3 regions of the Moritella sp. Urea-trap-13 genome follow, and region 2 is predicted to be linked to each of the others. Evidence: riboswitches for the same ligand, from Rfam matches in the RefSeq annotation. Region 2 holds a riboswitch; each other region holds the start of a gene.
The links. A riboswitch is a leader RNA that binds a small molecule or an ion and turns the genes downstream of it on or off. The one in region 2 is predicted to bind thiamine pyrophosphate.
Positions count from the first base shown of each region.

Region 1: linked by a shared signal. The riboswitch ahead of thiC (phosphomethylpyrimidine synthase ThiC) and the one ahead of thiB (thiamine ABC transporter substrate binding subunit) in region 2 are both predicted to bind thiamine pyrophosphate.
Region 3: linked by a shared signal. The riboswitch ahead of thiD (bifunctional hydroxymethylpyrimidine kinase/phosphomethylpyrimidine kinase) and the one ahead of thiB (thiamine ABC transporter substrate binding subunit) in region 2 are both predicted to bind thiamine pyrophosphate.

Region 1 covers NZ_PJCA01000033.1:46,882-57,859, reverse strand. The annotation lists gene thiC (phosphomethylpyrimidine synthase ThiC) at 1-1,508, opposite strand, end outside; TPP riboswitch at 1,638-1,739, opposite strand; gene rpoC (DNA-directed RNA polymerase subunit beta') at 1,885-6,168, opposite strand; gene rpoB (DNA-directed RNA polymerase subunit beta) at 6,266-10,303, opposite strand; gene rplL (50S ribosomal protein L7/L12) at 10,537-10,902, opposite strand; gene rplJ (50S ribosomal protein L10) at 10,950-10,978, opposite strand, start outside.
Region 2 covers NZ_PJCA01000030.1:77,666-88,643, reverse strand. The annotation lists gene thiQ (thiamine ABC transporter ATP-binding protein ThiQ) at 166-963, opposite strand; gene thiP (thiamine/thiamine pyrophosphate ABC transporter permease) at 956-2,560, opposite strand; gene thiB (thiamine ABC transporter substrate binding subunit) at 2,595-3,602, opposite strand; TPP riboswitch at 3,689-3,802, opposite strand; gene urtA (urea ABC transporter substrate-binding protein) at 4,066-5,367, shown strand; gene urtB (urea ABC transporter permease subunit UrtB) at 5,453-7,147, shown strand; gene urtC (urea ABC transporter permease subunit UrtC) at 7,151-8,317, shown strand; gene urtD (urea ABC transporter ATP-binding protein UrtD) at 8,314-9,273, shown strand; gene urtE (urea ABC transporter ATP-binding subunit UrtE) at 9,276-9,971, shown strand; gene CXF93_RS07840 (urease subunit gamma) at 10,068-10,370, shown strand; gene CXF93_RS07835 (urease subunit beta) at 10,409-10,783, shown strand; gene ureC (urease subunit alpha) at 10,784-10,978, shown strand, end outside.
Region 3 covers NZ_PJCA01000031.1:1,231,912-1,242,889, reverse strand. The annotation lists gene CXF93_RS13595 (ABC transporter substrate-binding protein) at 1-539, opposite strand, end outside; gene CXF93_RS13590 (ABC transporter permease) at 586-1,428, opposite strand; gene CXF93_RS13585 (ABC transporter ATP-binding protein) at 1,421-2,242, opposite strand; gene thiD (bifunctional hydroxymethylpyrimidine kinase/phosphomethylpyrimidine kinase) at 2,235-3,128, opposite strand; TPP riboswitch at 3,202-3,302, opposite strand; gene CXF93_RS13575 (complement resistance protein TraT) at 3,434-4,171, opposite strand; gene CXF93_RS13570 (hypothetical protein) at 4,201-4,551, opposite strand; gene CXF93_RS13565 (TolB family protein) at 4,623-6,200, opposite strand; gene CXF93_RS13560 (LuxR family transcriptional regulator) at 6,356-7,069, shown strand; gene CXF93_RS13555 (BCCT family transporter) at 7,297-8,877, opposite strand; gene CXF93_RS13550 (GntR family transcriptional regulator) at 9,451-10,182, shown strand; gene prpB (methylisocitrate lyase) at 10,184-10,978, shown strand, end outside.

The sequences.
Region 1 (10,978 bases), on a different contig from region 2:
GCACAACCGTACCAACCAATTTGTGCAGCACCAATACCCGAGGTGAAATGATCATAACCTGGAGCGATATCGGTCGTCAGTGGACCTAAGGTATAAAAAGGTGCTTCATGACAAATATCGAGCTGCTTTTCAACATTCTCTTTAATCATGTGCATTGGGATATGACCTGGACCTTCAATAATAACTTGTACGTCTTGTTCCCACGCAACTTTGGTTAATTCACCGAGCGTTTGTAATTCTGCAAATTGCGCTTCATCATTAGCATCCGCAGCAGAACCTGGACGCATACCATCACCTAACGACAGTGATACATCGTAGGCTTTACAGATTGCACAAATTTCTTCGAAATGATCGTAAGCGAAATTTTCTTTATGGTGAGTCAAACACCATTTCGCCATGATCGAACCACCTCGAGAAACGATCCCGGTAAGACGTTTTGCGGTCATCGGAACATAACGCAGTAATACGCCAGCATGGATCGTGAAGTAATCAACCCCTTGCTCTGCTTGTTCGATCAAGGTATCGCGGAATACTTCCCAAGTAAGATCCTCGGCGATCCCATTTACCTTCTCTAAAGCTTGATAGATCGGCACTGTACCGATCGGAACAGGTGAATTACGCAGGATCCACTCACGAGTTTCATGAATATTACGGCCTGTGGATAAGTCCATCACCGTGTCCGCACCCCAGCGTGTCGCCCACACTAGCTTCTCTACTTCTTCTTCAATCGACGATGTCACTGACGAATTACCAATATTGGCATTCACTTTCACTAAAAAGTTACGACCGATGATCATCGGCTCAGATTCAGGGTGATTGATGTTGGCAGGGATGATCGCACGACCACGGGCAACTTCTTCACGGACAAATTCAGGGGTAATAAGATCCGGAATACTGGCACCAAAATCATTACCGGCATGTTGCTTTAATAACAGTTCATTGCGGATCAATTCTCGCCCCATGTTTTCACGGATCGAGATGTATTCCATTTCCGGGGTGATGATGTCATTGCGGGCATAATGCATTTGGGTAACATTTTGACCGTCAATGGCCTTCAGTGGCTTTGGTAGATGTTCAAAACGAATATGGTCAATACCGTCATCAGCTAAACGCTGTTGAGCAAACTGCGAGGTCACGATCTCGAGTTCTTCAATATCGTTACGCTCTGCAATCCAGCCTTGTCTTAATTTAGGTAAACCTTGGTGCACGTTGATTTCAATCGCCGGATCGGTATAGGCACCTGAAGTATCGTAGATTGGGATTGATTCATTGTATTCATATACAGGGTCGTCTTTGCTGCCAGCGACTAACGTTTCATCAAGATTAATCTTGCGCATCGCCACTCGCAGATCATCACGACTGCCAGTAAGGTGGATTTTTTCTGAATTTGGAAAGGGTTCACAACTGAGGTTGTTAATAAATTCTTGGGCGTTTTCACGGTTTTCACGACGTGTTGGTTTTTTGGTATTGCTGGTTTGGTTAACATTGGTAGTAGACATAGCATTCATTCCTTTTAATAAGATGATTGCTTGTCGTTGAGTATGTGGAGAGTAGTGATACAGATATATTGATTGTTTATGTTATAAAAAGCCGCCTTAAATTACCTCGGGCAAACCTAGTTTTACACTCACATTATTGTATTAATCACTCTTGTTTCCTTACGCAGGTATTAGCCTGATCAGGTTCCACGGATCCCATATTTAAATGGTCTCAGCCCTAAAGCACTCCGACAAGAGGTCAGAGTATAGACTGCTATGACGTTAAAAAACAAGTAAAAAAAAGGCGCCCTATAAAGGGCGCCTTCACTATTTAATAATAGTAAGCAAGTAAATCAGTGGGTCTGTCATCACTTGCAAACAACTTTAATTGCATTCAGCAAATCAATTAAAGGTTATTTAATAGGTTAGCTAAGTTCTGTTCAGCTTCGTCAGTTGTTACTTCTGTCATTACTGCTTCTACTTTACCAGCACGTTTTTTAGCACGTTCTTGATGATAAGTGAAACCAGTACCAGCAGGGATTAGACGACCAACGATAACGTTCTCTTTCAGACCACGAAGGTCATCGATCTTACCATGAACAGCTGCGTCTGTTAGAACACGTGTTGTTTCTTGGAAAGATGCAGCTGAGATAAATGACTCAGTTGCAAGAGAAGCTTTAGTAATACCCATAAGCATGTGTTGGTACACGGCTGGTTGCTTGCCTTCAGCTTCTAGCTGACGGTTAGCAATTTTCAGACGTGAGACTTCAGCTTGCTCGCCTGGTAAGAAATGACTATCACCAGCAGAGATTACATTCGCTTTACGTAGCATTTGACGAACGATAGTTTCAATGTGCTTATCGTTAATCTTCACGCCTTGTAGACGGTATACTTCTTGAACTTCGTTCGCGATATAGTTCGCAACATGGCTAATGCCACGTAGACGTAAGATATCGTGTGCTGATTCAGGGCCATCGGCGATAACTTCACCTTTAGCAACCTTCTCACCTTCGAACACGTTCAAGTGACGCCATTTAGGGATCATTTCTTCGTAAGCTTCAGCACCATCAGTAGGTGTGATAACTAGACGACGTTTACCTTTAGTTTCTTTACCGAAACTAATAGTACCTGAGATTTCCGCTAAGATAGCAGCATCTTTTGGCTGACGCGCTTCAAACAGATCCGCTACGCGTGGTAGACCACCCGTAATATCACGTGTTTTCGAGCTTTCTTGAGGAATACGCGCTAGCGCTTCACCAATAGTAACTAATGCGCCATCTTCTAGGTTAACGATTGCATTTGACGGTAAGAAGTATTGTGCAACAACTTCTGTACCAGGAATGAATAAATCATTACCTGCTGCGTCAACAAGTTTAACCATAGGACGTAAATCTTTACCTGCAGTAACACGTGCTGACGGGTCAAGAATAACTGTGCTAGATAGACCAGTAAGATCATCCGTTTGCTTAGTAACCGTAATACTCTCAATCAAGTCTACAAACTTAATTTGACCAGCCACCTCGGTGATGATTGGGTGAGTATGCGGGTCCCAGTTAGCAAGGATGCTACCAGACTCAATAGCTGCGCCATCTTTATAGTCAACAATCGAACCGTAAGGTAGTTTATGGCTTTCTTTAGTACGACCGTTTTCATCAATAATCGTGATTTCTGATGAACGTGAAGTAATAACCAGTTTGCCGTCTGCGTTCTCAACGAATTTCTCGTTGTGGAACTTAATAGTACCCGTGTTTTTCACTTGGATATTATTTTCTGCAGATGCTCTCGATGCCGCACCACCAATGTGGAATGTACGCATCGTTAACTGTGTACCAGGTTCACCAATTGATTGTGCTGCAACAACACCAACTGCTTCACCTTGACCAACGATATTGCCACGTGCTAAATCGCGACCGTAACAAGCTGCACAAACACCGAAGTCATTGTCACAAGTAATTACCGAGCGAACTTTCATTTGATCAACTGAGTGTTCTTCTAAGAAATCACAGTATTTTTCGTCTAGTAATGTATTGCGTGGAAGAATTACTTCACCCGTAACTGGGTTTAATACATCTTCAGCAACAACACGACCTAGAACACGATCACGTAGCGGTTCAACAACATCGCCACCTTCAATATGAGGTGTGATGATTAGACCGTTTTCAGTACCACAATCAATCTCGTTAATTACAAGATCTTGTGCAACGTCAACAAGACGACGAGTTAGGTAACCCGAGTTTGCTGTTTTAAGTGCTGTATCGGCTAGACCTTTACGTGCACCATGCGTTGAGATGAAGTACTGAAGTACGTTTAGACCTTCGCGGAAGTTAGCGGTAATCGGTGTTTCAATAATTGAACCATCCGGTTTCGCCATCAGACCACGCATACCCGCTAACTGACGGATCTGAGCGGCACTACCACGTGCACCAGAATCGGCCATCATAAAGATACTGTTGAATGATTTCTGTGTCTCAGATTCACCTAACGAGTTAAGTTTAGTTTCTGTAGACAAGTTATCCATCATCGCTTTTGAGATGTGCTCATTGGCACGTGCCCAAATATCAATAACTTTATTGTAACGCTCACCCGCTGTAACAAGACCTGATTGGAATTGCTCTTGGATTTGAGTTACTTCAACTTCAGCTTCTGCGATTAAGGTTTTCTTTTCGTCCGGAATAACCATGTCATCGATACCAACAGATGCACCAGAAAGGGCAGCGTAATGGAAACCGGTGTACATTAGTTGATCGGCGAAAACAACCGTATCTTTAGGGCCTAATAGACGGTAACAGTCATTTAGTAGCTTAGAAATCTGCTTTTTACCTAACGCTTCGTTAGATACTTTCAGGATCCAGTTAGCTGGGTTCGCTGCAAGTTTAGCTTCTTCTTCCGCTGTTAAAGTTTTAGCCGGATCGATTAGTTCATATGGTAGACCTTTAGGGGCTACTAAAGAAAGAATCGCACGACCTACTGTTGTGTTCTTCAGTTCAGTGCGAACTGTAACTTCACCAGTGTCTTCGTCTTTAAGATTTTCTGTAATACGTACTTTAACACGTGCATGTAGTTCAGCATGGCCACTGCGATATAGCTTTTCAGCTTCTTCAGGGCTGCCTAATACCATGCCTTCACCCTTGGCAGCAATGCCAGAACGAGTCATGTAGTAAAGACCTAATACAACGTCTTGAGAAGGTACGATAACCGGCTCACCATTCGCAGGTGATAAGATGTTATTCGTAGACATCATCAGTGTACGCGCTTCCAATTGAGCTTCAATTGTTAACGGTACGTGTACAGCCATCTGATCGCCATCGAAATCGGCGTTGTATGCAGAACATACTAGAGGGTGTAACTGAATTGCTTTACCTTCAATTAGAACAGGTTCGAATGCTTGAATACCAAGTCTATGTAGAGTTGGTGCTCGGTTAAGCATTACTGGATGTTCGCGGATCACGTCGTCTAGGATATCCCAAACTTCAGGGCCTTCGCGTTCAACCATTTTCTTAGCTGCTTTAATCGTTGTCGCAAAACCACGTGCTTCTAATTTACCGTAGATGAATGGCTTGAATAGCTCAAGTGCCATTTTCTTAGGTAGACCACATTGGTGTAAGCGTAACGTTGGTCCAACTGTAATTACAGAACGACCAGAGTAATCCACACGTTTACCAAGTAGATTCTGACGGAAACGACCTTGTTTACCCTTGATCATATCAGCAAGAGATTTAAGAGGACGTTTGTTAGAACCAGTAATCGCACGACCACGACGACCATTATCTAATAGCGCATCAACAGATTCTTGTAACATACGTTTTTCGTTACGTACAATGATATCTGGAGCAGCTAAGTCTAATAGACGTTTTAGACGGTTGTTACGGTTGATCACACGACGGTAAAGGTCATTCAGATCAGAAGTCGCAAAACGGCCACCATCTAGTGGTACTAATGGACGAAGATCTGGCGGTAATACCGGCAGTACGTTCATGATCATCCACTCTGGTTTGTTACCAGATATAGCGAATGCTTCCATTAATTTAAGACGTTTAGTGATCTTCTTACGTTTAGTTTCAGAGTTTGTAGTCTCTAATTCTTCACGCATTTCTTCGATGTCTTGGTTTAGGTTAAGATCTTGTAACAAAGAAAGTACAGCTTCTGCACCCATCTTCGCGTCAAATTCATCACCCCATTCTTCTAGGTTGTCAAGATACTGCTCTTCAGTCAGCATCATGCCACGCTCTAGCGAAGTCATACCAGGTTCGATAACAACATATGATTCGAAGTAAAGAATACGTTCGATATCACGTAGCGTCATGTCTAATAAAAGACCGATGCGAGATGGTAATGATTTCAAGAACCAAATGTGTGCAACAGGAGACGCTAATTCGATGTGGCCCATACGGTCACGACGAACTTTAGTTTGCGTTACTTCTACGCCACATTTTTCACAGATAACACCACGGTGCTTCAGACGCTTATATTTTCCGCAAAGACATTCGTAATCTTTTACTGGGCCGAAAATACGCGCACAGAATAAACCGTCACGTTCTGGTTTAAAGGTACGGTAGTTGATGGTTTCTGGCTTTTTAACTTCACCAAAAGACCAAGAACGGATCTGTTCCGGAGAAGCTAGACCAATCTTGATACCATCGAATTCTTCCGATTTACCTTGTTGTTTTAGAAACTTTAATAAGTCTTTCACGTTTTTCTCCACTGGGAGTGAAAACTAAGCAGCCTCAACTCACAGAATGAGTCGAGGCGCAATGCTAATCAAAAATCAGAATTAACTCTAATTAGAGTTATTTCTTGTTTTTGTTTTCATCTAGTTCGATGTTAATACCCAACGAGCGGATCTCTTTCAACAATACGTTGAATGATTCAGGCATACCTGGGTCCATACGATGATCGCCGTCTACGATGTTTTTATACATCTTAGTACGACCGTTCACGTCATCAGACTTAACAGTTAGCATCTCTTGTAGAGTATATGCTGCACCGTATGCTTCCAGAGCCCATACTTCCATCTCACCGAAACGCTGTCCACCGAACTGAGCTTTACCACCCAGCGGCTGCTGAGTAACTAGGCTGTAAGAACCGGTAGAACGTGCATGCATCTTGTCATCAACCAAGTGATTCAGTTTCAGCATGTACATGTAACCAACAGTAACTGGACGTTCAAAGACGTTACCTGTGCGACCATCAAATAGCTCTAATTGACCTGATTCTGGTAAATCAGCTAATTTAAGCATTTCTTTGATTTCAGCTTCAGCAGCACCATCAAACGCAGGTGTTGCCATTGGCAGACCTTTACGTAAGTTTTGTGCAAGCACACGAACTTGATCATCAGAGTAAGTAGATAAATCTACTTTTTGATGCGAGTTGCCGATATCGTAAGCTTTTTGCATAAACTCACGGATCTTAGCAAGATCTTGTTGTTCTTTGATCATGTTATCGATTTTACTACCGATTCCACGAGCAGCAAGACCCAAGTGAACTTCAAGTACCTGACCGATGTTCATACGCGATGGTACACCCAGCGGGTTCAGTACGATATCAACTGGCTCACCAAACTTATCGTGCGGCATGTCTTCAATAGGAACGATTGTTGAAATCACACCTTTGTTACCATGACGACCGGCCATTTTATCACCCGGTTGGATACGACGTTTAACAGCTAGATATACTTTAACAATCTTAAGTACACCTGGTGCTAGGTCATCACCTTGGGTAATTTTACGGCGTTTGATATCGAACTTAGAATCAAATTCAGCACGTAGCTCATCATGTTGCTTAGCTAGGCCTTCTAATTGAGTCTGTTGTTCTTCATCAGCAAGAACAATCTCTAACCATTGCGAGCGAGAAACAGCATTAAGTTGCTCTTCCGTTTTACCAGCAGCTAGTAATAGAGATTTAACGCGACCGAATAAGCTTTCTTCGAAGATAGATAATTCTTCAGTTAAGTCTTTTTTCGCTTCACGCAGTTGCATCTGCTCGATGTCTTGTGCACGTTTGTCTTTATCTACGCCATCACGGGTAAATACTTGCACGTCAATTACAGTACCGTAAACAGAGTTAGGTACACGTAATGAACTGTCTTTTACATCAGATGCTTTTTCACCGAAGATAGCTCGTAGAAGCTTTTCTTCAGGCGTTAATTGTGTTTCACCTTTAGGGGTTACTTTACCTACCAGGATATCACCCGGTTTAACTTCAGCACCAACGTAAACGATACCAGACTCATCTAGTTTAGATAATGCACTTTCACCCACGTTAGGGATGTCAGCTGTAATCTCTTCACTACCAAGTTTAGTATCACGCGCAATCGATGACAATTCTTGAATGTGGATAGTCGTTAGACGATCTTCTTTTACAACGCGTTCTGATACAAGGATTGAATCCTCGAAGTTGTAACCATTCCAAGGCATGAATGCAATACGCATGTTCTGGCCAAGTGCTAATTCACCAAGATCCGTTGAAGGACCGTCAGCAAGCACGTCGCCTTTAACCACTGCTTCACCAGTTAATACTGTTGGGCGTTGGTTAATACATGTGTTTTGATTCGAACGTGTGTACTTAGTTAGCGTGTAGATATCAATACCCGCTTCACCTGGTACTAGTTCATCTTCGTTAACTTTAACGATGATACGACTTGCATCAGCATAGTCGATTGAACCGCCACGTAGCGCAACAACAGTTACACCAGAATCGATTGCTACCGCGCGTTCAATACCAGTACCTACTAATGGCTTATCAGCATTTAGCGTTGGTACTGCTTGACGTTGCATATTCGCACCCATCAATGCACGGTTAGCATCATCGTGTTCTAGGAACGGAATTAGCGATGCTGCCACAGAAATAATCTGCTGTGGTGATACGTCCATAAACTGAATGTTATCCGCAGACATAAAGGTAGTTTCACCTTTGTGACGACATGGGATAAATTCATCTTGTAAGATACCGTTAGTATCTACTGTCGCGTTAGCCTGTGCTACTGCATACAGACCTTCTTCGATAGCAGAAAGGTATTGAACGTCATTAGTTACTTGGCCGTTGATTACTTTACGGAATGGAGTTTCTAAGAAACCATAATCGTTAGTACGGGCAAATACAGCTAGTGAGTTAATTAGACCAATGTTTGGTCCCTCTGGAGTCTCAATCGGACATAAACGACCGTAATGAGTTGGATGTACGTCACGTACCTCAAAACCAGCACGTTCACGTGTTAGACCACCAGGCCCTAATGCAGAAATACGACGTTTGTGCGTCACTTCTGACAATGGGTTATTTTGATCCATAAACTGAGACAGTTGTGATGAACCAAAGAACTCTTTAATCGCAGCTGAAATCGGCTTAGCATTGATTAAATCTTGTGGCATTACTGCATCAAGATCACCAAGACTTAGACGTTCACGAACAGCACGTTCTACACGAACTAAACCAACACGGAATTGGTTTTCTGCCATTTCGCCAACTGAACGAATACGACGGTTACCAAGGTGATCGATATCATCAACCTCGCCTTTACCGTTACGGATATTAATCAAAGTTTTCATCACTTCAACAATATCTGATTTGTCCAGTATGCCTGCACCAGTATCTTCTTCACGGCCAATACGGCGGTTGAACTTCATACGGCCTACACTAGATAGGTCATAACGTTCTTCAGCGAAGAATAGATTTTGGAATAGGCCTTCTGCCGCTTCACGCGTTGGTGGTTCACCAGGACGCATCATACGGTAGATTTCAACTAACGCTTCAAGTTTGTTAGTAGTTGAGTCAACACGCAATGTGTCAGACATGTAACTACCTACATCAAGGTCGTTCGTATAAAGAACATCAATTACCTTGATACCAGCTTGAGACAATTCAGCAACAGACTCTAGTGTTAGTTCAGCATTCGCTGCAACAATCACTTCGCCTGTGTCTTCATTGATGTAATCTTTAGAAGCTACTTTACCAGCGATATACTCTAACGGTACTTCGATCTCATTAATGCTGTCTTTTTCAAATTTCTTGATATGACGAGCAGTAATACGACGACCACTTTCAACATATACTTCGCCATTAACGATGATGTCAAATACAGCAGTTTCGCCACGTAGACGGTCTGGCATTAGTTCCATCAATAACTTGCCATCTTTAACTTCGAAACGTGTTGTATCAAAGAAGATTGCTAAGATTTCTTCCGTCGTGAACTCAAGTGCACGAAGAATAATTGATGATGGTAATTTACGACGACGGTCAATACGAACGAATAAGCTATCTTTCGGATCGAATTCAAAGTCTAACCATGAACCACGGTAAGGAATAACGCGTGCGTTATATAATACTTTACCTGATGAATGAGTTTTACCTTTGTCGTGATCGAAGAATACACCAGGACTACGGTGTAACTGAGATACGATAACACGTTCAGTACCATTGATAACAAAAGTACCAGTTTCAGTCATTAATGGGATTTCACCCATATAGACTTCTTGTTCTTTGATATCTTTAATAGTACCTGCTGGTGCATCACGATCGTATAATACAAGACGTAATTTAACACGTAGCGGTGCAGAATAAGTAACACCACGGATTTGACATTCTTTAACATCAAAAACAGGTTCACCTAAACGGTACGATACATATTGAAGTTCTGAAGTTCCAGAGTAACTTTTAATAGGGAACACGCTACGGAATGCTGCTTCCAGGCCGTATTCACCTGTGTGATCCATTTCTAAAAACTTTTTAAAAGAGCTAGTTTGGATAGCCAACATTTGCGGTTTAGCCACAACTGGTGCACTTTTACCAAAGTCTTTACGGATACGTTTTTTTTCGGTATTAGAGTAAACCATTTGGTTCCTCAGCTCGCTGATAAGTGACCCACTCTGCCCTGAAAAAGGACAGCTCTAACAACATCATTATATGTTTTTTATACTGTCTCGACCAAATGAATTGAGCTAAACAGTGCGCAGAATTTTGGTTGAAATGATGTGAAATATCCAAACATCCTATAGCGCAAAAAGGCCGGCGATTAAAAAATCACCAGCCAATGCCTTATGAAGGCAATAATCTATTCAAGAATAGATTATTTAAGCTCAACAGTACAGCCAGCTTCTTCAAGAGTAGCTTTAAGTGCTTCTGCTTCAGCTTTATCAACGCCTTCTTTGATAGCTGCAGGTGCAGATTCAACAACACCTTTTGCTTCTTTAAGGCCAAGACCTGTAGCAGCACGAACAGCTTTAATAGCTTTAACTTTGTTTTCGCCAAAAGAAGTAAGAATTACGTCGAATTCTGTTTGCTCTTCTTCTGCAGCAGCAGTAGCGCCGCCAGCAACAACTGCAGCAGCAGCTGATACGCCGAATTTTTCTTCCATTGCTTCGATTAATTCAACAACTTCCATAACAGAAAGTTCAGCAATTGCGTCGATGATTTGGTCTTTAGTAATAGACATGTGTCATTCCTAGTATTGTAAAATTTATTTTAGACAAAGCGGCTAAATTAAGCAGCTTCTTGCTCTTTTTGATCGC
Region 2 (10,978 bases):
CTCACATGCGGCGAGTCTATATAGTGTATATAGGCTCGTATCATCTCGTTTTACTTCCCTTTATTTCACGTCTCTATAAGCCTACTATAGCTCTCCCCTTAGTTCTTAATTTTTACTTTAATGCCTAACTGTTAGCTAGGTAATATTACCGATAGCCAACTATGGTTACTTGCCTAAGTAACGTTTCAACATGTCTGGTGCATTATTATCCGTCAAAATAGCGGTAGGTGCATGTAGTGCAATTTTACCATCCTCTACAAAGGCAATATTATCGGCTATCTGTAAGGCATCATCGGGATTATGAGTGACCATTAACACCGTAATGCCATGTTCTTTATTTAGCTTGGCGATCAAACGTAACATCTCTTGACGTAAGGCTGGGTCGAGGGCGCTAAACGGTTCATCGAGTAATAACAAAGGTTGTTTACGAGCGAGACAGCGGGCAATGCCAACGCGTTGACGCTGGCCACCACTCAAGTCACCGGGAAGGCGGTTGAGTAATTCGGTGATATCGACTTGTTGCGCCGCTTTCTCAAGTGCAGCTTGTTGGTTTGTATCAAGTTTCATACTCGGTGCTAAACCAATGGCAATATTCTGCTTCACCGTTAAATGATTAAACAGGTTATGCTCTTGAAATAGCGTGGTGATTGGGCGCTGCGCGGGTGCTTGTCTGATGATCGAGTCGGTTTGAAAACGAATATCACCAGACAGTGGTTGATTAAAACCAGCAATCAAGTTTAGCAAGGTCGATTTACCCGAACCACTGGCGCCGAGAATAGCTAAGGTTTCACCACGATTAACCTCGAGAGTAAACTGCATCTGCATTTGTTCATAAGCGAAGGTTACATTGTCTACTTGCAATAAAACACTATCTACCGGTAATAATGCGCTGACATTACTGCTCGGACTCGTGTTGGCATCGCTTAGAGGAATCGCACTTTTTAAGCTGGTGGCATTAGGCATTTTTGCCTCCAATAATTCGTTCGAACAAATAGAAAATAACACCGCAAAGCGTTAATAAGAAGATTGCCGTTACCGCAGCTGCATCAAGTTGATAGCTGCCGAGCTGACGATAGAGCACCAAGGGTAAGGTTTGCATATCTTGGCTACCAAATAACGCAATGACACTTAAATCTCCCAGAGATAACACACACGCTAGCCCTAATCCCATCGCAATCGGTTTACGTAATAATGGCCATTCGATAATCCGCAGGCGTTGCAGACGTGATAAACCTAAGCTGATGGCGAGTTTGTCGTATGAGGCGAAACTATCTTGGATCGGTTGGTTCAATACGCGCAGTAAGTAAGGTAATGCCATTAACGCATTGACCAGAATAACTAACCAAGCAGCGATACTAAAGACATCGACATAGGGACGTAATAATAAGAATAAACCAGTGCCCAGAACCAGCGCGGGAACCACTAAAATAATCGCGCCAATATTTTCGATACCATAGGCTAACGTCATTAATTTAAAGCGTACTTTCAATATACGGGTCGAGAACAAGATAGCGCAGGCGAGCAATAAACTTAATAAACCCGAGCTCAGGGCTATTTGTAATGATATGCCCGTTGCTTGCCATAACATTGGCTGGCTAAGCACGCTGAGGGTATTGCTATTGATACCACTGCTTAAAATTGCCAGCATTGGCGGCGCTAACAAACAACTGGCCACAATAAAGCTAAGTCCATCGCTGAGCTTACTGCTGAGGCTATGACAGTCAGGGCGACGGAAGTAATTGCCTGATGGCGCTGACATAGGTTGTGACTTTAGAAATATCGCGCTAAACAACATTAAGGCCACGGTGATCGCCACTTGGATAATCGCTAACGCCACTGCTTGCTCAATATCAAATTCAAACTTGAGAGCTTGATAGATAGCCACTTCAAGGGTGGCGTAATCAGGCCCACCACCGAGCGACATGACAATCGCGAAACTGGTAAAGCACAGCATGAAAATAAGGCTGATTAACGAGGGTAATTGCTGCTTTATCTTCGGCCATTCTAAGGTGATGAAAATGTGTCGAGATTGCATGTTTAGCTGACTAGCCAAGCGCCACGATTCACTGGGAATAGAGTCGAGGGTTTGTAGTAAAATACGCGTAGCTAACGGCACATTGAAAAATAAATGCGCCAGTAGAATACCAGTTAAGCCATAAATATAATGACCTGTTTCGATATGAAATAAAGCTAAAATTTGGTTCACCCAGCCATTTTTACCGTGCACGGCGACAATACCAAAGATGGCAATGATGATGGGCAGTACTAACGATAAGTTAAATAGTTTGATGATTAATTGCTTACCAACAAATTCTCGGCGTGAAAAAGCCCGTGCCAGTGGGATCGCCAAACCAATACTTAAGCCCGTAGATAAGGCTGCTTGGTAAAAACTAAAGGTAATGACATGTTGGGTGTAGGAGTCAGCAAGCACACTGCTAAAGTCTAACTCGGCTTGTGAAAAATTAAGCAGGGCAGTAAAACTACCGCCTACCAGAAGTAAAATGATGCTGATGGCGAGCAAAGCGCTACACCACCAGTATTTATGCGAATTCGCGATCATAATTTTGATTAATTATTTACTCATAATGGACTAATTACTGAGTAACAGCGTTACGCCATTCCTTCACCCAAGATTTACGTGATTGTGCTACTTCTTCAGGCGTGAATTCGATAGTTTTAGCTGGGCTAATCAGTTGTTCGAATTCGCTTGGCAGTGCAGATGCTTGTTTTGCTGGTAGCATCCAGTTACCTGTTGCGATCACGTCTTGGAACGCTGGGCTAAGCACAAATGCCATGAATTGATCGGCTAATTCAGGGTTTGCCGCATCTTTCAAACGCGCCACAACTTCGGTTTGTTGATAATGGCCTTCAGTGAATTCAACCGCTTTATATTTAAATTCGCTTTCTGCAATCATGTGGTAAGCCGGTGATGTGGTATAGCTTAATACCATATCTGATTCGCCTTTTAAGAACATACCGTAAGCTTGGCTCCAGCCTTTAGTAATAGTCACGGTTTTGTCTGCTATCTGTTGCCATGCTTGTGGTGCTTGATCGCCATAAACTGCTTTAACCCATAGCATGAAGCCTAGGCCAGGTGTGCTGGTGCGTGGATCTTGATAGATGATGCTCAGATCTTTACGTTCGATCAGTTCCGCTAAACTCTTTGGTGGATTAGCGAGTTTTTCACTGTCGTAGATAAAGGCAAAATGACCGTAATCAAATGGAATGAAGTATTCGTTAGTCCAAGCGTTTGGCAGAGATAATTTGCTGGTATCTTGTTGGTGTGGTGCTAGCAGGTTGGTTTTTACCGCTTCAGCCATCAAGTTGTTGTCTAGGCCTAATAGTACGTCAGCCTTAGTGTATTTACCTTCAAGTTTCACACGATTAAGAATGCTCACGCCATCTTCTAAAGCGACTAAGTTCAGGGTGCAATTACAATCCGCTTCAAATGCGGTTTTGACTTTTGGACCAGGGCCCCAATCAGATGCAAATGAATCGTAGGTATAGACATTCAATACTGGTTTTTCGGCAGCGTTAGCTACTGATAGCGAAGGTAATAGTAGGGTTGTGCAAAGTGCTAGTTTTTTGATCGTGTGCTTCACGTGTTCTCCTAGAATGTGAAGCATAGAACTTATGACTCGGTAATGCGTACTTATCTGCGTATTAATTCTTAACGCTGATATGAACCAGTCTGTCGAATCTCATTCCTATGCCAGCATTATCTGGTTCAAGTAATTACGGGTGTTATCTCAGCCACTGTGACTCTGTAATAAAAAGCCTGGTAGCACCCCGATGAGTGAGCGCCTATTGTATTTTTATTTGTTCTAAAGTGCTAGTCGCAATATTGCGATTAGCCGATATTTAATTATCCCTTAAGTAGTGCAGCTGGATTGTTTGTTGCACCAACAATAAACATACTCTTGATAGTGATTTTATTTTATAACTTCAAAGTCAATTTTAAGTCTATGTTTTAAAACTTTATTTCCTTTTTTCATAGCTATCTGAATATTATTTGGCATAGCATTTGCCTATTTAGAGTTAGGTTCATAATAAGGAAGTTAAATCATGGTTACAGTTAACAAAGCTAAATTTACTCATCTTGCAGTTACGATCGCGTTATCACTGAGTGCTGCTTCATTTAATGTGGTTGCAGCAGAAGACAGTATTAAAGTCGGTGTATTACATTCACTTTCCGGCACCATGGCGATCAGTGAAACCACATTAAAAGACACCATTTTAATGATGATTGAAGAGCAAAATAAACAAGGCGGAATTTTAGGTAAAAAACTAGAAGCCGTGGTGGTTGATCCTGCGTCAAACTGGCCACTGTTTGCTGAAAAAGCCCGAGAACTGATTGAGAAGGAAAAAGTAGACGTGGTATTTGGTGGTTGGACATCAGTATCACGTAAATCGATGTTACCTGTGTTTGAAGAACTCGATGGTTTGTTATTTTACCCTGTGCAGTATGAAGGTGAAGAGTCATCGAAAAACGTATTTTACACTGGTGCAGCGCCGAACCAACAAGCGATCCCGGCTGTTGATTACCTGATGAATGATATGGATGTAAAACGTTGGGTCTTAGCTGGTACGGATTATGTTTATCCACGCACGACGAATAAGATCTTAGCGGCATACCTTAAGTCTAAAGGCGTAGCTGATAGCGACATAATGGTGAACTACACCCCATTTGGTCATTCTGATTGGCAGTCTATTGTTGCTGATATTAAAAAATTCGGCTCAAAAGGCAAGAAAACTGCGGTTGTTTCGACCATTAATGGTGATGCTAATGTTCCCTTCTATAAAGAGTTAGGCTCGCAAGGTGTGTCTGCTGAAGATATTCCGGTGGTGGCCTTCTCTGTGGGGGAAGAAGAGTTATCGGGGATGGATACCTCGGCGTTGGTGGGTCACTTAGCGGCATGGAATTATTTCATGAGTGTTGAAACTCAAGCCAATGATGAGTTTATTGAGAAATGGCAGAAATTTACCAAGGATGAAAATCGAGTAACCAATGACCCAATGGAAGCCAGCTATATCGGCTTTCAGATGTGGGCGAAAGCGGTTGAAAAAGCCGGTACCACAGATGCGAGTGCTGTTCAGGATGCCATTATTGGCGTAACTGTGCCTAATTTAACAGGTGGTTACGCGACGATGATGCCAAATCACCACATTACCAAGCCGGTATTACTCGGTGAAATTCAAGCTGATGGTCAGTTTGAAACCGTGTGGGAAACCACAGGCGTTGTTGCAGGTGATGCTTGGTCTGATTATCTACCAAGTTCTAAACCACTGTATTCAAGTTGGTTAGCGCCATTATCTTGCGGTAGCTTTAACGTGACGACTGGCAAATGTACAGGTTCGTCAAAGTAATCACTGATTAGTCGTTAAACTCAGGGGGCTGATGATGGTCATTGGCTACCCTGCTGCTCAGTTATTCTTTTTAACAGGGAAAGTTATGAATAAATATGCCGGCATAATATCGCCATCGTCGACCTTATTATTCACTGCATTGATATTGCTACTATCAATGGGCAGTATTAATAAGAGTTGGGCTGCAGTGACGATAAATTCATTTTCAGACGTCGAGAAACAGCTTTCTCAGCGCAACTTTGATAATAAAATCGCGGCGGTTAATTGGTTAAGTCAAAAGGTATATCCAAACCCATCTCAAGCGAAGCTGTTATTCAATGATTTACTTGCAGGTCGCGTTTTCTATCATAAAAAACAACAGTCCTTATTTCTAATTGCTGATTATGCCACTGGCCAATCGGCAATTAAGTTAACGTCGACATTCTTCTTAGATGCCGATGCTACCCTTGTTTCTGGTACGCCAGAATCTGTGCTGATCGCCAAAAAACGTAATTTTAAGAAAGTGTCGCTTAACAATAAATTACGAAAAAGCATTCGCTTAGGTATCGCTACATTAGACTTAATGTCCAGAGATACAGTGTTACGTGGCCAAGCAATCCACCATTTATTGGGTGATGTTGATCCCGCGATCCAAACCTTATTACGTCAACGTCTAGCCGTTGAAGATGTTGAGGAAAACAAAACTTTGTTAACGTTAGCCTTAGCTATCGGCACGACAGCTACATCTGAAGATAAAACGGCATTGTTGGCCGCTGTTAATTTATTAGCTGATTCGATAGAACCTACTGCATTTACTGCCCTTGATCAAATTGTTAATAGTACTTCTGATGTTGTGTTACGCCAGGCTGCGCAACGTGGATTAGATCATTATGCACAAAGTCAGAAGATATATTCTGTAGTAGAAACCTTGTATTTTGGGCTGAGTCTTGGTTCTGTATTAGCGTTAGCGGGACTTGGTCTTGCTATAACCTTCGGGGTGATGGGCGTGATCAATATGGCGCACGGTGAGCTCATTATGCTCGGTGCTTATACCACTTATGTTATGCAGCAATTAATGCCGGACAATATTGGACTGTCGTTAGTATTTTCTATCCCTGCGGCGTTTATTGTTTCCGGTTTAGTCGGCATCGCCATTGAGCGTGGAGTGATACGTTTTCTTTATGGTCGCCCATTGGAAACATTGCTGGCAACCTTTGGTATCAGCCTTATTCTGCAGCAAGCAGTACGCAGTGTATTCTCGCCACTGAATCGCTCTGTGGTTACCCCGGATTGGATGAGTGGTATGTTGGAGTTTAATCCAATGTTGGCGCTGACTTATAACCGTTTATACATCATTATTTTCTGCTTATTAGTGTTCTGTACACTTATTTTTGTATTAAAGAAAACGCCATTGGGTTTACAGGTGCGTGCGGTATCGCAAAATCGTTCGATGGCGCGAGCGATGGGCGTGCGTTCGGAATGGGTTGATGCCATGACCTTCGGCTTAGGTTCTGGTGTGGCAGGTATTGCTGGTGTGGCCTTGTCGCAATTAACCAATGTTGGACCGAATATGGGCCAGAGTTACATTATTGATTCGTTTATGGTCGTGGTATTTGGTGGGGTAGGTAACCTGTGGGGTACCTTGGTTGCTGGTTTAAGCCTAGGTTTATTCAACAAATTATTAGAACCTTGGGCTGGTGCGGTACTGGCTAAGATCTTAGTACTGGTATTCATTATCCTATTTATTCAAAAACGCCCGCGTGGACTATTTCCACAACGTGGCCGTGCGGCCGAGGAATAACCCATGTTACACAAGCTATTCGCGAATTCAATACTAAAAACAGACCGTGGTGGTCAGCTATTAATGCTGCTACTGACGACGCTGTTAATTCTGGTGCCAGCACTTAACTTATTGGTGCCCCAAGGTCATTTTTTACATGTTGAAACTTACACTATTACCCTGTTAGGTAAATATCTTACCTATGCATTACTGGCGATGTCTGTGGACTTGGTATGGGGTTATTTAGGTATTTTAACCTTAGGTCACGGGGCATTCTTTGCCTTAGGTGGTTATGCCATGGGCATGTACTTGATGCGTCAAATCGGTGATCGTGGTGTTTACGGTAATCCTGAACTACCTGATTTCATGGTGTTCTTAGATTGGCAGGAATTACCGTGGTTTTGGCAAGGATTCGATATGTTCTGGTTTGCCTGTTTGATGGTGGTTTTAGTGCCTGCAGCACTGGCGTTAGTGTTTGGGTTTTTATCGTTTCGAGCCCGTGTTTCTGGGGTGTATTTATCTATCATGACCCAAGCCCTTACGTTTGCGCTGATGTTGGCATTTTTCCGTAATGAGATGGGTTTTGGTGGTAATAATGGTTTAACCGATTTTAAAGATATCCTCGGCTTTAGCTTGCAAGCCGATACCACCAAGGTGGGCTTATTTATGGCGTCAGTAGTAGCGTTAATATTGGGTTATCTTACTTGTCGTAAAGTGGTTTCAAGTCGCTTAGGTAAAGTGGCTGTGGCAATACGCGATGCCGAAACACGGGTGCGATTTATTGGTTATAACGTGGCTAACTTTAAACTGGGGATCTTTATTTTATCGGCAATGTTAGCTGGGATCGCCGGTGCTTTGTATGTACCGCAAGTCGGGATCATTAATCCGGGCGAATTCTCACCACTTAATTCGATTGAGATTGTGGTTTGGGTCGCTCTCGGTGGTCGTGCGACTTTATTTGGCGCGATCATTGGTGCGCTGTTAATTAATTATGCCAAAAGTTGGTTCACCATTGAACTACCGGAAGTGTGGTTATTTGCCCTTGGTAGTTTGTTTGTCTTGGCGACATTGTTTTTACCGAAAGGGGTGACTGGGTGGTTTACCGATCGATCTAACCGCAATAAGAAGTCTAACCGTAATAAGGAGTCTAACCGCAACAAAAGCTTGGCGACGAAGGAGAGTACCTCATGAGTAATTCTAATCAGGTAGATATGCAACAGGTGAACACCGCATCGGTATTAACTTCACAATTTACTGATCAGGCAATACCTGCTAGTTCACAAGATAATGAGCAAGGTTTTACCGCGCCTTTAGCCAAGCAGCTCCGTGACAACGTCAGTCAGTTAGCCCGTCGTGATCAGGTATTTGAATTTCTGAAACCGCCACATAATCCACTCATTGATACTCGTCATAATATCTTGCTGTATTTAGAAGGCGTATCTGTGTCTTTTGATGGTTTTAAAGCTATTAATGATCTTAATTTATACATTAAAGAAGGGGAGTTGCGCTGCATTATTGGTCCTAATGGTGCGGGTAAAACCACCATGATGGATATCATTACCGGTAAAACCCGTCCTGATAGCGGGCAAGTCTGGTTAGGCTCTAAACTGAATTTATTAAAAGTGGATGAGGCGCAGATTGCTAATGCGGGAGTGGGACGTAAATTTCAGAAACCTACGGTATTTGAATGTTTATCGGTCTGGCAGAACTTAGAGTTATCAATGGCGGGTAGCCGTAACGTTTGGTCGGTATTTCGTGCCAAATTATCCGGAGAGCAGCGCGATGAAATAGAACGGGTATTAGTTTTGATTGGCTTACCAGAACAAGCCGCAATGGACGCGGGTAGTTTGTCCCATGGTCAAAAACAGTGGCTGGAAATTGGCATGTTACTGATGCAAAAACCCAAGCTGTTGTTAGTCGATGAACCTGTTGCAGGGATGACACACCAAGAAATGGATCGCACCGCAGAGTTATTGAATTCGCTAGCAGGTGATCATTCAGTCGTCGTTGTCGAGCATGACATGGACTTTGTGCGCTCCATTGCCAGTACCGTGTCGGTATTGCATCAAGGCAGTGTCTTAGCTGAAGGTTCAATGACTGACATTCAAAATAACGCCAAAGTTAAACAAGTTTATCTGGGAGAGTAGCCATGTTATCGATTAAAGGTGTGAATCAGTTTTATGGTGAAAGCCATACCTTGTGGGATCTTGATATGCAGATACCAAAAGGTAAATGTACAGTATTAATGGGCCGTAATGGCGTGGGTAAAACCACCTTACTGCAATGCGTGATGGGATTATTACCGCTTAAAAGTGGCGAGATAGTATTGCAAGGTAAAAATATTGCCCCGCTGAGTGCGGAAAGCCGCGCGCGTCATGGCGTTGGTTATGTACCGCAAGGCCGACAAATATTCTCAGCTCTCACGGTTGAAGAAAATTTACAGATAGGTTTACCCATTCGTGCCAAAGGTGATCGCAAGATCCCGGAATTTATCTATCAGTTATTTCCGGTATTGAAAGAAATGCTGCACCGCCGTGGTGGTGATTTATCTGGTGGTCAGCAGCAACAGTTAGCCATTGGCCGAGCGCTGGTGATTAACCCGCAATTGCTGATTTTAGATGAGCCGACTGAAGGCATCCAACCTAATATCGTCCAAGAGATTGGTGACATTATCCGTAAGCTTAATCAAGAATTGGGCTTAACCGTCTTGTTGGTCGAGCAGAAATTACCTTTTGCCAGAAAGGTCGGTGATAACTTCTGTTTACTGGACCGAGGTCGTGCAGTCGCCAATGGTGATATGGCGATGTTAACTGATGAACTAATTCAGGAATACCTCACTGTGTAAATAATATGTTAAATCTACAACATCTATGTCACAGTAGTGTAAACAATCTAAAAAACAGAAAAGCATTGCTAATCTAATACTTAAACGGAGATGTAAATGGAATTAACGCCGAGAGAGAAAGATAAATTATTGTTGTTTACGGCGGCTTTAGTGGCTGAGCGTCGTTTGGCGCGAGGGTTAAAGTTGAATTATCCGGAATCCGTTGCCCTGATTAGTGCTGCCATTATGGAAGGCGCTCGTGATGGCCGTACTGTGGCTGAATTAATGGCGTTTGGTCGCACTGTGCTCACTGCCGAGCAAGTCATGGAAGGTATCCCTGAAATGATTTCTGATGTGCAAGTTGAAGCTACATTTCCTGACGGTACCAAACTTGTCACGGTACATGAACCAATCATATAGGGATGATGATGGCGAATAAAATACACACAGGATCAGGTATGATCCCAGGACAAATGCAGGTAGCGAGTGGTCATATTACCTTAAATGCGGATATGCCCACCGTGTCAGTAATCGTCGCAAACATTGGTGATCGTCCTATCCAGATCGGTTCACATTATCATTTTTACGAAGCCAATGATGCACTGACCTTTGAGCGTGAACTTACCTTAGGTTTTCGGCTTAATATTGCTGCCGGTACTGCTATTCGTTTCGAGCCGGGGCAAAGCCGTACTGTTGAATTAGTCGCTTTTGGTGGCAATCGTATGGTTTATGGTTTTCAGGGCAAGGTCATGGGCAGTATTGATGAATTTACGGCACAGCATGCTGTGACAGACAAGGAAGCATGCTGTGAAAACAAGGATGAGGGTAAATAGATGGCGAAAATTTCAAGGCAAGCCTACGCGGAGATGTTTGGCCCTACCACTGGCGATAGATTACGTCTAGCAGATACGGAACTGTGGTTAGAAGTAGAACATGACTATACCCGTTATGGTGATGAAGTTAAATTTGGCGGTGGCAAGGTTATTCGTGATGGCCAAGGTCAAAGCCAGCTAACGTCTAAATATACG
Region 3 (10,978 bases), on a different contig from region 2:
CATATTGCATCTACTTTACCTGATGCGAGTGATGATGATAGCGCCCAACCGACATTAATGATCTGTACATCTTCATAGTTAACACCACCTGTTTGTAACATGGTGCCGATAGTTGCTTCTTCGTTACCAGCGATGGCGATACCAATTTTTTTACCTTTTAAATCAGCAATGTTATTGATTTTGTCGTTGTCGAGTACCATCAGGGTATTGAGTGGTGTGGCGATCAAGGTTGCTGTGCGGATAAGCGGTAAACCTGCTGCCACGTCGATAGTGAGATTGGGCTGGTAAGTGATAGCTAAATCGACTTTATTAGCCGCGACCAGCTTTGGTGGCATGCTTGGGTCTGCTGGTTCTTGGATCACCACATTCACACCTTGCTCGGCAAAGTAACCACGTTCTTTTGCTATAACGATAGGGCCGTGATTGGGGTTAACAAACCAATCTAACATCAGCGTTAGGGTCTTAGTTTCTGCTTGTGCGCTTGTCGATAGCATCGCTGTCGTCAATATAGCGGCTTTTAGTAAGATGTTGTTTTTCATAAATATCCTTTTATATATTGGTATATGTTGATATGTGCTATTAAAATTATTTGTCCCAAGGTATGAGCCTTTTCAATGCTTTGTCAGTGACAAAATAAAGTAAGATCGATAGAGCAGATAAGATCAGTAATGCGGCAAACATTTCATCAATCATCATTCGGGCATTAGCTTGCAGCATGAGGTAACCGAGTCCAGCACTTGAGCCGACCCATTCACCAGCAACGGCACCGATTGGCGCAATGACCACCGCGACGCGAATACCGGATGCGAGTGTCGGCAATGAGGCGGGCTGTTGAATATGACGCAGCAGCTGCCATTTAGTTGCGCCCATGGTTTTCGCCAAATCCAAATAACCTGTGGGGGTATTACGTAAGCCGTCGTAACAGCAGGTGGTTACGGGGAAGAAGATGATTAATGCTGCCATTACTATCTTGGACGCCATGCCATAACCTAGCCAAAGCATCAGCACTGGCGCAATGGCGAATACCGGAATTGCTTGGCTGGCAATTAAGAGTGGTAATAGCCAATGCTTAACGGGTTTGAATAGCAGCATCTGCAAAGCAAAAAATAATCCCATCAATAGACCAAGTAACAAGCCAAAGACAATTTCTTGTGCGGTGACTAATGTGTGTTTAAACAAGACTTCATGGCGCTCTATCAAGCGTTCAAATACCGCCAATGGCGCGGGTAGAATGAAAGAGGGCATGGCAAAAATAACCACAATACTTTGCCATATGCCAATAATGACAAGCACGCTAATGATCATGCGTAACAAAGGATTAATACTGATCTGTTGCTTGCTATGCTGGTTGGCATGAATGCTGTCTTGGTTCGATTGCAGCGCTGCGGGCTTAGGATTAGCCGGCTTAAGATTGATGTACTCACTCATATCCGACACCACTCTCATCCCGATACTCTTTTGCCAAACAAGACATTATTTGTTGTTGCAGTTGCGCACACTCAGCATCGAATTGACGCGGTGTAGCAGATGTAGGTACGGATAAATGCTCAGCGCTAGCAGGCGTGCCTTGCATAATATAGATATGGTCGGCGAGACGGATCGCTTCTTGGGGATCGTGGGTGATTAACACTACAGTTTTATCTGCTAATAATTCACAAGCAAGATCTTGTAATCGATAACGAGTCACGGCATCTAAGGCTGAAAACGGTTCATCCATTAATACCACGGGTTTGTCTTGCATTAACGTTCTTGCCAATGCCACACGTTGACGCATGCCGCCAGATAGTTGTTGTGGAAAATGATGAGCGTTGTCAACAAGTCCAACTTTAGCAAGTAGACTTAAGGCTTTATCATTATTGGCTTGTGATGTCTCGGTACCAAATTTATTACTTAAGGTGACATTGTCGAGCACGGATAACCAAGGTAGCAGTAAGTCTTGTTGCGCCATGTAGGCAACTTGATCGGTTAAATCTGGTAATAGTTGATGATTCGCGTCAATTGAGCATTCACCTGACCAAGTCACTTGCTGATCTAACAAGCCAGCAAGATAACGCAGCAGCGAGGTTTTTCCGCAGCCGCTGCGACCTAAGATACATGTCCACTGTTTTGCGGGCATCGTCATATTAAATTGGCTTAGCACTGGTTCGATACTGTCGTGGTAGTGTAAATAACCGTTCTTAATCGCTATGTTAACCGCAAGGTTGTCTTTAAGATCAAGGCTTGTCTGCGAGGGACTAGGCATCAGCGTGACCAGCAAAGAAATGATTTACCGGGCCATGACCACTGCCTATATCTAATTCATCGGCATGGGCAATCGCGTTGGATATGTATTTTTTACCCAATTTTACCGCTTGAAGTAGATCATGTCCTTGCGCTAAATAAGATGCGATGGCAGAAGATAACGTACAGCCAGTACCATGGGTATTGTGGGTATTAACCCGTTTTACGGTTAACAGTTCTACGTGATCTTGAAAGATAAGCAGGTCGTTACTGTTTTCATCTTGTTCTAAGTGACCGCCCTTTAATAACACCGCGTTGACGTTAAGTTGGCGTAATGCGTTGATCATATCGCCCATATCATCCTCACAAATTGGCTGCGGTGAACCTGTTAAAGCGGCACCTTCAGGTAAGTTAGGGGTGATCAAATCGGCAAGCGGTAATAACTCAGATTTAAGGGTGTTGATGGCTGATTCTTTTAACAGTAAATCGCCGCTGGTGGCTACCATGACAGGATCAACGACTAAGAATCGGGGCTTGTATTGCTTAATTTTAGCGGCGACAACCTTGATGATATCGCAGTCTGCCAGCATGCCGACTTTAACGGCTACGATATTTAAATCGCTAAAGACAGCATCGAGTTGATTGTCGATATGCTCTAGTGGGATGGGGAATATAGCCGATACGCCAAGGGTATTTTGCGCGGTAATAGCTGTGATCACCGAACAAGCATAACTGCCTGTTGCGGATATTGCTTTGATATCGGCTTGAATACCCGCGCCGCCACCACTATCAGATCCTGCGATCGTTAATACTATCGGTGTTGATGGGCTGTTTTTTAGTGGACTTTTTATTGATGAAAGTGGTGTTAATGAAACTGGTGTTGATGTGTTTTTTGTGACCTTTCGCATAAATATCCCTAGTACAGACGTATAGGAACTTTATCGAGCCAAAGATTGAGAGACGTAACAGGTCAAATCAGGAGAAGCAAGACTGATAGTTCCCTACGTCAGTGTTAACTGAATCAGGTTCAACGGGTCTCGCAATGTGCGCTCTCAGCCTTTTAGGCCCCCCGACTATATATGCGTCAATACTAACAAGTTTTGTTAAAAGCGCAATAGCTCGTTAATAACTTCAGTGTTAATAGAAATAACCTATTTACATTTAAGTACCTTCATAAGCGTTAGTAAATGTTTAGTCCTTAATGGATGCATTGTTAGAAAAAAGCGGCCATTGCATAGGCTGTTTTTTCAAACATTAGCGGTTGTGCTTCAGGTAATTCCAAGTTGGCTTTATTAGCTGTAGTAACGACACGAGTACGATACTCTTTTTGTGTTGTAGCTTCAGAGTAGGTTTGTGTCGTGGCCCCATCATCTGAAATTTTAGTGTTTACTTTAGAGTCTCGACGAACAATCACACCATTACCAGCACGTTCTTTTATTTGAATATCAGCAACTAAAAGATACATAACATCCTGAACAAAGGCGTTAGCGGCAGTAGATAAAAGACCTCCTATTAAACCTGCACCGGCGGCATCTTCAAGAGAACCCCCAGCTGCATAACCCGCTGCAGCACCTATTCCTACACCTTGATAACCTGCACTTAATGCTGTTTTAGCATCATTTGGCGTGGTTTTTTCAAGGTTACGAACGAAAACACTCATTGAATATTGTGCTTTTCCAGGGGAATCTGTCAACGTATAGCCATTACCACTATTAACCAATTGACTCTCTAATGATTTTCGAAAAGAATTACGGTCAAACTCCATAACACCACTTCTAACTTCTAAATATATCTTACGTTTCTCAGCTGGAACGGGATCGACAAAAATGGATGTACTAATTTTTGTTTGTACATCCAAATCACTTTTTGAAATGGATGTATGCAGGGCTGAACAGCTAGATAGGACAGTAATAAAAAGTCCAATCGTAATAATTTTGATTTTGGCATTCATTTTAATATCCTCATATATATTTGAAATTATTAATAATAATAACGCCCATAATAGCGATAATAATATTTACAATTGCGGTATTGAGTCCAGTTATAACGAAGTAGATCATGGCAGGTATATCCTGGGCGCCAGTATGCGCCGTGATATTCTGGTGGCGTTACATTTTTTTCTAGCATACTTTTAATATATGCATCTACTTCCTTTGGTTTCTCAGCCAAGAATGGTTTGGATAGCACTTCTGAATTCATTTGGGCCTGAGCTCTAGCTAACGCATCTTCTTCAGACCTTTCCGCAGCAATGACAGATTGTGACCCTATGAATTGAAAACAAATAATGGCAAAGGTAACCAAGCCTTTAAAGTGATTAATGTTGATATTCATATCTAAACCTCATTTAAACTAAGACAAGACACTGGTTAACTCTTAAATAACAGTCGTTCTAAGTAAACTTATTATAGCCACATATCGGATATTATCTGAGCTACATTACGTCTTCTAACTAGTTCAATAAACAGCATTAAACTACCAAAAATACCAGATGAGCCGCCAGATGAGTCGCCAGATGAGTCGCCTGGTGGATTTCCATCTGGTGGTTCATCAGCACAAGCCTCTCCGCTAGGGGGGGCAGGTGTACTATCTTCTTGTCCAGGGTTTTGGACCGTCGGACAATTATCCTCATCGTCCGGAACTCCATCAGAGTCTGAATCGATGCCAATGCCGCGGTCGTAGACAAAGATATCTGTGTAACCACTGTTATTATCAGTAACTAAGTTATTAGCGTCAGAGGAGAATGCTACATAGCGGCCGTTTGCACTGATGGAGTGGAAGTAACTTGAATCGTTAGCTTGAGTTCCATTACTGGCAACACTTACCCGCTCAGTCTTATTCTTGTTACGGTCGTGAACAAGAATATTGAGAGGACAAATATTGAAAATACAGATATCGGTAGTATCGTTAGCAACCAGATTCACAGCGAAAGATGTAAAAGCCACATAACGACCGTCCGCACTAATGCTGGCAAAAGTGCTGGTAGAATCCCCTTGGGAACCGTCATCTGCCACGCTTACTCGCTCGGTATTTTTATCGCTACGGTCGTGAATAAAGACATCGCGGGCTCCATTGGTATCGCTTGTAACAAGATTATTGGCGATAGAGTCAAATGCCACATAACGACCGTCGGCGCTTATGGAAGGGTAAGCACTATCGTCATTAGCTTGACTACCGTTATTGGCGACATTAACTAGCTCAATAGTATTGCTATTGCGGTCGTAAACAAAGATATCGATAGCGCCGTTGATATCCTTAGTAACAAGATTAGTGGCTAGGGAGTGGAATACTACATAGCGACCGTCAGAACTAATGGAGGGATGCTGACTATTAGCTTCGCCCTGGATGCTATCACTGCTTATACTGACCCTTTCAGTAATTCCGCTGTTGCGGTCTTGAACAAAAATATCGAAAGAATCGTTGGTATCGTTAACAACGAGGTTGTTGGCTAAAGAATGAAATGCTACATAGCGCCCGTCAGCGCTGATGGACGGGTGTTGACTGTCAGCTCCGCCCTGGATGTTTTCACTGGTTACACTGAGCCTCTCTGTAGTACCGTTGTTGCGGTCGTGAACAAAAATATCAAATGAACCATTTGTATCGTTAGCAACCAGGTTGTTGGCTAGGGAGTGAAAGGCCACATAACGACCGTCAGCACTGATTGAAGGGTGCCCACTATTAGAATTTGCTTGAGTGTTATTACTGCTTATGCTAACCCTTTCAGTAGTACTATTGTTACGATCATAGATAAAGATATCGTACTGACCATTAGTATCATCTGCAACCAAGTTATTGGCGTTGGATTGAAATGCCACATAGCGGCCATTGGCACTGATAGCTACAGTTAGGCTTGCTCCGTTACTTTCGGAGCCGTCACTGGCCATGCTGACCAATTCTGTGGTACCAACTAGTGCACTCGAAGCATAGATACTCAATAGTAATGATCCCAAGTGAATAGCTGTTCGTATTGTGCTTTTCATCATCGACCTCTCTATCGACCTGAAAACGTCATAAATTGTAAATTTAGTTTATTACTTTTCATTGTAGGTTGTTTTCGGTATTTCATACTGTCAAATCTGACAGTGGTGTGTTTACTGACTATAGTTACGTTGAATTTTAATCAAGAGCTGAAGTAAACATGGACATCGAACTAATCGAAAAAATACTGTCTTGTAATTCTGAAGAAGAGCTAATAATTCAATTTAAAATAATTATAAACAGAATTGGAATTCAACATTTTGCATACATGCATATTCCTCATTGCCAAGATGTTGAAACTAAAGTAATAAGTGATTATAACGTTAATTGGATTTCTCATTACGTTGAAAATGAATATCAACATATAGATTCGACAGTTGCATTATGTAATGTTGCAACTGAGCCTTTCACATGGGAGTTTTCAAGAAAGCTCATACAGCAAACGGCAATGCAGAACAATTATTGGCATGAGGCTAATGAGTTTCATTTAAAGGATGGTGTATCGATAGCCATTCCCAGTAGTGACAGTACCACTGGTTTTGGTTTTGCACTGCAAGAAGGTGAGAATTCCAATATATGGCTCCAGATCCACAGAGATACGTTAAAAGTGCTTGCTACGGTATTCTATCGCCAATTAAATTATTTGATTGAGTCATCAAGGGGGACCATCTTAACCACGGATATGTCTGCTCGAGAGTTGGAATGCGCACAATGGATTAGTCTTGGTCTCACCGCCATTCAAGTCGCAGAAAAAATGAAAATAACTGAAAGAACAGTTCGTTTCCACTTAAACCAATTAAAATTAAAACTTAATGTTAAAACTAAAGAGCAAGTTATTGTCATGCTGGCATATCACAGATTAATTCAAGTCTAATATGTTCGTTTAGTGCACAGTCTTAGGCTACGAACATATATAGGCCATAGACCACTTACAAGAGCAAGTATTAGCTGTGAGAATTGAAGAACGTAGAAAAAGATTGGCAGCCGATCAAGCGAGGGTATTACGGTGAGAAATTTGTCTGTTAAGTCGTATTATTGCGAGGGATAAAATAAGCTGCCAGTAAATTCTGACAGCTTGTATTTTAAAGTTTTAAAACCAACTTAACGTTTATTATGTTGCTCAGTTCTTAAACCCATTATCAAGCTCACACACATAACCAATAAGATCACTGTGAATGGCAGTGCTGTGGAAATGGCACCTGCTTGTAATGCTTCAATTGCTTGTGTACCGCCAACCCAAAGTAGTGCTGCAGCGATTGCACCTTCGGTGAATGCCCAGAATACACGTTGTGGTATTGGCGCATCAACTTTACCACCAGCAGTGATGCTGTCGATAACCAACGAACCAGAGTCAGAAGAAGTAATGAAGAATACTAATACTAACAATACCGCGAGCATTGATAACACGTCACCCATAGGTAAAGCATCAAACATTTGGAACATAGCTAAAGGTACTTCTTTTAGACCTTCAGTACCTAAAGTACCAACTTTATTCACTACCTGATCGATAGCTACGCCACCAAATACAGACATCCATAAAACCGTTACACTTGTAGGAATGAGTAATACAGCTGTGATGAATTCACGAATAGTACGACCACGTGAAATACGCGCGATGAACATACCTACGAATGGTGACCATGAAATCCACCATGCCCAATAGAATACAGTCCAACCGTGCATCCAAGCTTCGTCTTCACGACCAATTGGATTACTTAATGGAATGATATTTTTAACATAACCCATAATAGTCGTCGGGATCGTGCCCATAGATACCGCAAATGTGACTAACGCAACGAATACTAATAGCACTAACGCGAGTAGCATGTTGATGTTACTAATTACTTTTACGCCGCCGTCAATACCACGTATAACCGATACTACAGCCAGCAAGGTTACGATAAAGATGATTGAAATTTGTAAAAATAGATCGTTATCAATACCTAACACATGATGGAAACCACTTGCTGCTTGTTGCGCGCCCAAACCAAGTGATGTCGCTAAACCAAATAGGGTCGCGATTACAGCTAAGATATCAACAATGTGACCAGCCCAACCCCACGTTCTATCACCTAAGATCGGGTAGAATACAGAACGCATTGAAAGTGGTAGGCCTTTGTTATAAGAGAAGAAAGCCAGTGATAGTGCAACTACACCATAAATTGCCCATGGGTGTAACCCCCAGTGGAACATAGTCGCGCCTAATGCCAGTTGTGCTGCTTCAGGCGTGTTTGCTGCTACGTTAAGCGGTGTTTCATACCAACCTGTGTAATAAGCAACAGGTTCTGCAACCCCCCAGAACATAAGGCCAATACCCATGCCGGCAGCAAATAGCATGGCAATCCAAGACATGCGGCTGTAATCAGCTTTAGCATCATCGCCACCTAAACGGATTTTACCGTATGGCGAGACAATTAAACCTAGGCAGAAAATAACAAAGATGTTTGCAGACCACATGAAGAGGCTATCAAAGGTGCCTATAATTTGCCATTTGATGCCATCTAGAAATGATTTTGATGTTTCTGGATCAACTAATAAAATTGCCAGCAAGAATAAGCCGATTAGCGATGCACTGATACCGAATACCGGGTTGTGAACATCAAACCCCCATTTCTGCACGTTATCTTGTCCGACTGTGTAATCAGTATTATCAATACTGTATTTATCCCTATTAATACTCATTAGTCCTCAGTTAGAACAGTCCTGCTCTATTTTATGTATTTATTTCGAGTTAGAACAGTGTAGCAAATTTAGCCGTGAAATTCAGTGGAATATCAATTTAGAACGCTTTTAACCCTTAAAAAATAATGGGTATTGGCTATATAACTGAGGGATAAGTGATGGCTGCATGTAATTTAATGCGGAGTATAGAAGTGTGAAAAGCGCGTCGAGAATTAGCTATTACAGGGTTCTGCTTCTTTCCCGTTGGCCACGTTTTAAGCCCAGAAACTGACGTGGTTGCTATATCCACTCCACCTCTTAGGTCTGTCAGTAGATAAAACGCTTTTCAATATCAAGTATAGATCACCTTGAATAACTGTCCAGTTCTCACCATTAAGAATTGGGATTATTACTTTATCTTTACTGCTATCAAGATCTGCCAATAATTAGGTTGCTTAATAAGTGAAAAGTATGGGAATTGGGATGGACATTCTCGATTTATTGATCTTTATGTTTCGGTTTTGATGTGTAAGTGTTGACAATATGTAAAAATCAAATAATATTGAGCTAAACCTAAACATTGTCGACAATCTTATGCCTTTAGATGATCCAACTAAAATAGTCGCTGTGACCACAGCAGATAAAGTTTTTGAACAAATGCAGCGTGCCATTGTTGATGGTGACATACTTGCGGGCAGTAAGATCAGTGAACCCGAGCTAGCAAAACGTTACCAAATTAGTCGTTCTACCCTGCGTGAAGCATTAAATCGATTAGAAAAATGTCATTTAATTGAGCGTAAAGCCAATATCGGTTCACGGGTAGTGCAATGTACAACGCAAGGTTTACTCGACTTGTACTTTGTGCGTGAAGCGTTAGAAGGTATGGCATGCAGACAAGCGGCAGAAAACATGACTGATGCCGAAATTGTCGACATGAAAGCTATGCTTAGCCAACACGCATCGGCGCAAGCACTTAAAGATGGTGTCGCTTACTATCAAGAAGAAGGTGATTTAGACTTTCATTATAAAGTTATCTTAGGCAGCCATAATGCCCAACTTATACATTTGATATGTGGCCAGCTCTATCACTTAGTTCGCATGTACCGTTGCCAGTTTGGTATGCATAGCCCCAGAGCCAGTCGCGCTTTTTCAGAACACGCCCAAATTATCGAAGCCATTAGTGATCGGGATGGGGAATTAGCCGAAATGCTAATGCGTCGTCATATCGCAGCTTCACGTAAAAACATTGAAACTAAAATTGCACATCAACTAGCCACAGAATCAAAGACAGAAACAGAATCTACACCAATTCAAGGAGATCAATAATATGTCTACACCATCATCGTCTCAACGTTTATCCCCCGGCGCAAAATTCCGTTTAGCACTGGCTAACAATAAACCCTTACAAGTGGTCGGTACGATTAATGCGTATTGCGCCATAATGGCGGAGCAGTTAGGCCATCAAGCTATTTATTTGTCTGGTGGTGGTGTGGCGAATGCATCTTATGGTTTGCCAGATCTCGGCATGACGTCATTGAATGATGTGCTTGTCGACGTGCAGCGTATTACAGCCGCATCGAGTTTACCTTTACTGGTGGATATCGATACCGGTTGGGGTGGGGCATTTAACATTGCTAAAACCATTCGTGATATGGAAAAAGCCGGTGCAGCAGCAGTGCATCTTGAAGACCAAGTGGCACAGAAGCGTTGTGGTCATCGCCCAAATAAAGAAATTGTGTCGACAGCAGAGATGGTTGATCGCATTAAAGCCGCGGTTGATGCGCGTACAGATCCTGATTTCTTCATCATGGCGCGTACCGATTCATTCGCACAAGAAGGCTTAGAGGCCGCTATTGCCCGAGCACAGGCCTATGTTGCTGCAGGTGCAGACGGTATTTTTGCTGAAGCAGTGAAAACTGAAGTCCATTATCGTGCCTTTTCTGCGGCATTGGATGTACCGATTCTCGCTAATATTACCGAATTTGGTCAAACCGAGTTATGGAATAAAGACCAGCTGGGTGAATGGGGTTGCGCCATGGTGCTATACCCATTATCGGCATTCCGCGCGATGAATAAAGCCGCGGAACAGGTTTATAAAACCTTATTAACCGACGGTGACCAA